2 linked regions of the Shimia isoporae genome follow. The protein of the gene in region 2 binds, or shares a complex with, the protein of the main gene of each other region. Links are inferred from orthologs where the notes say so. Each region holds a gene or a part of one and is shown on either strand. Other genes may lie near its edges.

Region 1 (2,983 bases), on a different replicon or contig from region 2:
GGAACGGCCCGTTTTATGATGCCCGCCTTCTCGGCCGCAATTTTGGCGACTGTATCGCCCAAAAACTGTTCGTGGTCTTTGCTGATCGGCGTGATCACCGTCAGCTTGGGCGCATCAATCACATTGGTCGCATCCAGCCGCCCGCCAAGGCCGACCTCAAGCAGGGTGTAGTCCGCTTTGGAACGGGCAAAAGCCAGCAATGCGGCACAAGTCGTGATCTCGAAATAGGTGATATTCTCGCGATTGTTGGCCTCCCAACACTCATCAAGAACTTCCGTCAGATGCGCCTCGTTGATCAACTCGCCCGCCAGACGGATGCGCTCATGAAACCGCGCCAGATGCGGGCTGGTGTAGGCGTGCACCGACTTGCCTGCGCCTTCAAGCCCGGCGCGGATCATCGCCTGCGTGCTGCCTTTGCCGTTGGTGCCTGCCAGATGGATCACCGGCGGCAATTCCCGCTCCGGATGGTCCAGCGCACCAAGCAGTCGCCACATGCGGTCCAACGTCAGATCAATGATCTTCGGATGCAGCGCCAACATACGCGCAAGAATGGCGTCGGAGGTTTGTTCGGTCATAGCCAAAAATCACACCTTTTTGCATCGTCTGACCAGAAGCAGAAAATGCCCTTAGCGTATCCGGGTTCATAGGAGCGGTTTAGTGTCAGGAAGCCACCCAAAATCCAAAATGGTTCAACGGAGACGATGGGTGCCTCCCAGTCTCCGTTGACCTTTTCTGGCGCAACGTAGCCCGAAATCCCTTTGACCACCAATGGCAGGGCATCCGTTGGAAAGCCCGCGCCCCAAACATACTCATCCATTGTTCCCGGCTGACTTGGTCCAAGGACAGCTTCCGCGTCCTTGAGCTCTTTCCCTATCAAAGTCAGGTCAGGCGAAAGACGCACATTCAGGGAGACCACAGCGACGAGAATAAAGCAAAGCAACGCCGCAAGAACAACTGCAATGGTACTGACTGCCAACCGAACTATCCGCATCCGCGACACCACATCCGCCAAAGTCGGGCGCCGCCCTTACTTCTTCGCGTCAGCCTTTTTCTCGGCTTCGGCTTGATCTGCCTTGGCCTCTTCCACCTTCTCGGGTGCAGGCAGGTCGCCTTTCACCGCGGGTGGCAGCCCCATCAGCATGCGCGTGATGGTCACCAGTTCATCTTTCATCTGGTTGCGATCAATCACGCGGTCCAGCATGCCGTGATCCAGCAGGTATTCCGCTCTTTGGAACCCTTCAGGCAACTTTTCGCGAATGGTCTGCTCGATCACACGCGGACCGGCAAAACAGATCAGCGCGTTGGGCTCGGAAATGTGCACGTCCCCCAGCATCGCATAAGACGCCGTTACACCACCAGTCGTCGGGTGTGTCAGCACTACGATATACGGCAGACCCGCTTCCTTGAGCATCTGCACGGCCACAGTTGTGCGCGGCATCTGCATCAGCGACAGAATGCCTTCCTGCATGCGTGCACCACCCGCTGCGGAGAACAACACCAAGGGGCGCTTCAACGCAACGGCGCGCTCGGCCGCCGCAATGATGGCGTTGCCGACATACATGCCCATCGATCCGCCCATGAACGAAAAGTCCTGCGCCGCCGCCACAATCGGGGTGCGACCCATCTCGCCTTCGGCCACCAGCATCGCTTCTTTTTCGCCGGTGTTTTTCTGCGCAGCTTTCATGCGCTCGGGATATTTTTTGCTGTCTCGGAACTGCAACGGATCGGTCACCGGTTGCGGCACGTCGACCTCTACAAACACTCCGCCGTCAAACAACGCCTCAAAACGGGCGCGCGGCGTGATGTGCATATGGTGCCCACACTGCGTGCATACATTCAAATTGCCCGACAGTTCGCGGTGAAACAGCATTGTTCCACAGCTGTCACATTTGGTCCAAAGGTTGTCCGGCGTCTCGCGGCGCGAGAAGATCGAGTTGATCCGCGGACGGACATAGTTGGTGATCCAGTTCATGCGATCAGGGTCCTCTGATAACGTTGGGGCATGAAATAGGACGCAACGCCACGAAATGCAATCAACGTCGCAGAGCAATCCTCGCGATCAGCCAGACGCACAGCATGCTCAACAGTTCCAACGGCAGCAAAGCTCGCATGACTTCGGCATCGTTTGGCGCGTACGGCAGGTGATAGAGTGCCAGCCCTCCAAGATCGTTCTCGAAGCCCGTCACGCTCATCGCCATGAAATTGTTGATAACGTGTATGACAATTGCAGGCGCCAGCGTTCCGGCCCGCGCCGTAATGTCGGCCATCATGACACCAAAAACCGTGGCCCAAACGGCAACCCAGACTGCTGTCTCGCCATAGATGTCCGGAGCATAGTGCAGCATACCAAACAACAGGCTGGGCACGCCGATCCAAACCAAAGGGGGCATGCCGTCCGCGGCGAGCTGGCTTTGTAGATATCCGCGAAAAACCAACTCTTCCGCGCTGCACTGTATCACCAGCAACACCAACGACAGAGGCAACAGCACTATCCAGCGCGATAGCGACATGGCCTGAACAAGATCACCACTTCCCGGCAAGGGGATCAGGAAAAACACGCCCGTCAGCAAGAGACACATTTTGCCCACCGCCCACGTCTGCCGCCACGCTTCGCTCCTTGGCCCAATCAGCGTCGCAAGCGATCGCTTGTGCAAAAGACGCAGCACCAATTTCAGCGCAACAGTCATTGCTCCGAACCCGGTCATCAGGATCACCATGTCCGCAACGGTCCGTCCTTGCAGGATCACGTCGATGTCGTCCCCAACCGGCAAAAGGGCTGCCGCAAAGACTGTCCAGGCGATAAGGAAAACGAGATAAAGCACGGCAACCATTGCCGCTCCGGCCACAAGACGGAATATCCCTCTTTGCGACCGTGCGGGAGCCACCAGGGCCTCAAAAGCATCATAAGACGTCATGCCTATTCCCTAGGCGATTGTGCTGGCTCTGCCTACTCTGAAGCTTGAAGGTGGAAATTTTTTTCTGC
Region 2 (2,994 bases):
CTTGAAGTCAATCTTTCCGGTCATGCAGGTTTCTCCGCCAGTGGGAGACAAATCTCCGTCAGCAAATCCTCGGGCTTCGTATCCAACGGGCTGTTCAGGTAAATCTCGAAACATGGCGCATCACCAGGCATCTCGCCGCTTTCAGGCAACCACTTTCCAAACAGGGCATCGTATCCTTGGGGGATGAGGTCATAGGGCCCGCGTAACGTCAGAACGGCGTAACGTCCGCCAGATATGGTAAAACCCTCAAGGTCTTCAGGCACTTCGTTCAAACGCAATTCGGCTCCTGCCATTGAGCGAAGATCCGGTTCCGGCTTGGCCTCGGGGTTGTCGAAGTAAATGCCGACAGGATTTCCCAGCCTCGGCCACAGACCGTTAGCTTCACAAAGGCCAAAGAAGGCCTCGAATGCGGTTCCAATCCGGCTATACGCACCCTTGTGCACGACACCGGCAATCACCCGCGGTGGCTCTTCACGAACACTGACTGGAAACATCGGTCCTTCCCCCTCTTTACGTGTCATCAGAGGCGCCACATGCACGCCCTGTTTTCTGAATTTCGCGGGACTCGCGCCGTATTGTGACGCAAATGCCCGCCCGAAACTGCGCGGGTTGTCATACCCCACTGCGCGTGAAATCTCGTCCGGGGCGGCATCTTCCAGAAGCAACAAGCATGCGGCCTTGTGCAACCGCACCCTGCGCACGGCCTGCGCACAGGTTTCTCCCGTCATGGCGTGGAAAATCCGATGCCAGTGAAATCGGCTCATCGCGGCTTCATCAGCAAGCCGGTCCAGCGACATGTCACCGGCCGGATTGTCGTGAATGTACCTGAGCACCCGCATCAGCCGCTTGTCGTAGTTGGCCACACCCAGCCCTTTCTTCGTCATTGCAAACACCTTGCCACAGGGGCGCGGCACAAATCTTGCTGAATTCACCCAGCCGCCACAGCCGTTGCAATTCCCTCAGGTCAGCGTCATATAGCGAAGTCACAAGGCAAACCCGCCAAAGAGGATGCGATGACCAACTATCTCGACTTCGAAAAACCCCTCGCCGAAATTGAGGGCAAGGCCGAAGAGCTGCGCGCACTGGCGCGGACCAACGAAGAAATGGATGTCGCCGACGAAGCTGCCGCTCTGGACAAGAAAGCGGCAGACCTGCTTCAGGAGCTTTACAAAGACCTGACCCCTTGGCGCAAATGCCAGGTTGCGCGCCACCCCGAGCGTCCGCACACCAAAGATTACATCGAAGCGCTTTTCACTGAATTCACGCCGCTGGCTGGGGATCGCAATTTTGCCGACGACCTCGCCGTGACCGGCGGCCTGGCCCGTTTCAACGATCAACCGGTAATGGTGATCGGCCATGAAAAAGGCCACGACACCAAATCCCGCATCGCGCACAACTTCGGCATGGCCCGTCCCGAGGGCTACCGTAAGGCCGTGCGTCTCATGGAAATGGCCGACCGCTTCGGACTGCCGGTAATCGCACTGGTGGACACCACCGGCGCCTACCCGGGCAAAGGTGCCGAGGAGCGCGGTCAATCCGAAGCCATCGCGCGCTCGACCGAGGCCTGCCTGAACATCGGCGTGCCGCTGATCTCAGTGATCATTGGCGAGGGTGGCTCTGGCGGCGCCGTGGCCTTTGCGACTGCCAACCGTGTCGCAATGCTGGAACACTCAGTCTACTCGGTGATCTCGCCCGAAGGCTGCGCATCCATTCTCTGGAAAGATGCCGAAAAGATGCGCGAAGCGGCTGAAGCGCTGCGCCTGACCGCACAAGATCTGAAGAAACTGGGCGTGGCTGATCGCATCATCGAAGAACCGATGGGCGGCGCGCACCGCAACGCCAAAGCAACAATCGACAGTGTCCAAAAAGCGATTGCGGCAATGCTAAAGGAACTGAGCAAAAAAGACAGCAAGGCGCTGATCGCCGATCGTCGAAAAAAGTTTCTGGACGTGGGCAAAAAGGGTCTGGCTGCTTAAGCCATCATCCGGATCTCCCGCCAAAAAGAGCCGCCCCTTTCGGGGCGGTTTTTTGTTGGGCGTGGCTCAGCTTCGCTGAGCCTGTGGGTATTTTTGACCAGAAAGAAATAGTTCAGCAAAAGCGTGTTTTCGTCGCTTGAAGGCGGCGCGGTGTGCGCTAGGCTGGGCACATGTTGGCGATCCTCAGACATCCGACCTTTGCACGACTTTTTGCCGCACAGATCGTGGCGCTTGTGGGCACAGGTCTGTTAACAATCGCGCTTGGCCTCCTTGCCTATGATCTGGCTGGACCGCAGGCCGGCGCCGTGCTGGGCATGGCCTACACGATCAAAATGGTGGCCTATGTCGGGCTGTCCCCGGTGATGGGCGCGCTGGTGGCACGACTTCCGCGCCGCGCTGTATTGATCGCCGCGGACCTGATCCGGTTTGGTGTCGCGTTGTGCCTGCCGTTTGTCGACAGCGTTGCGCAGGTCTATGGCCTTATCTTTGTTTTGCAGGCCGCCTCCGCAACCTTCACCCCGACATTTCAGGCAACCATACCAGACATTTTGACGGATGAAGCCGAATATACTCGCGCACTTTCGCTCTCACGCCTTGCCTATGATCTGGAGAATTTGCTCTCACCCGCTCTCGCGGGGGCCCTGTTGTTGTTCGTGAGCTACTCGGGATTGTTTGTAGGCACCGCGCTAGGTTTTCTGCTGTCTACCCTGCTGATCTGGCAAACCAGTCTTCCCGGTCGAACAGACACGAAGGAGCGGCCATTTTTGCAACGGGTCACCCGAGGCGGCTGGATTTACCTCGCCACGCCACGCCTGCGGGGACTGCTGGCTTACAACACCGCAGCCGCTGCAGCCGGCGCCTTTGTTCTTGTCAACTCGGTGGTCATGGTACGCGAAACCTACGGCCTCGGCGAAACCGGCCTCGCCGTCGCAATGGGCGCTTTTGGGGCCGGCAGCATGCTTTCTGCATTGCTTCTGCCACGTCTGCTTGATCAAGTGCCGGACCGTCCCGTCATGGG

What was found.
Region 1: the proteins of BXY66_RS15820 (region 2) and accD are in contact, whole or in part, in a solved structure (PDB 8UXZ), measured with the Escherichia coli proteins. The link is inferred for Shimia isoporae from one-to-one orthologs.

Annotation. Positions count from the first base shown.
Region 1 is NZ_SMGR01000002.1:154,602-157,584, forward strand. It holds accD (acetyl-CoA carboxylase, carboxyltransferase subunit beta), read right to left. Parts: upstream 1,973-2,983; coding sequence 1,028-1,972; downstream 1-1,027. Other genes in the region: BXY66_RS12385 (bifunctional folylpolyglutamate synthase/dihydrofolate synthase), read right to left, coding at 1-575; BXY66_RS12390 (hypothetical protein), read right to left, coding at 572-976; BXY66_RS12400 (CPBP family intramembrane glutamic endopeptidase), read right to left, coding at 2,034-2,915.
Region 2 is NZ_SMGR01000003.1:298,269-301,262, forward strand. It holds BXY66_RS15820 (acetyl-CoA carboxylase carboxyltransferase subunit alpha), read left to right. Parts: upstream 1-1,013; coding sequence 1,014-1,976; downstream 1,977-2,994. Other genes in the region: BXY66_RS15810 (GyrI-like domain-containing protein), read right to left, coding at 1-24; BXY66_RS15815 (AraC family transcriptional regulator), read right to left, coding at 21-884; BXY66_RS15825 (MFS transporter), read left to right, coding at 2,147-2,994. UniProt on the Escherichia coli protein: Component of the acetyl coenzyme A carboxylase (ACC) complex. First, biotin carboxylase catalyzes the carboxylation of biotin on its carrier protein (BCCP) and then the CO(2) group is transferred by the carboxyltransferase to acetyl-CoA to form malonyl-CoA.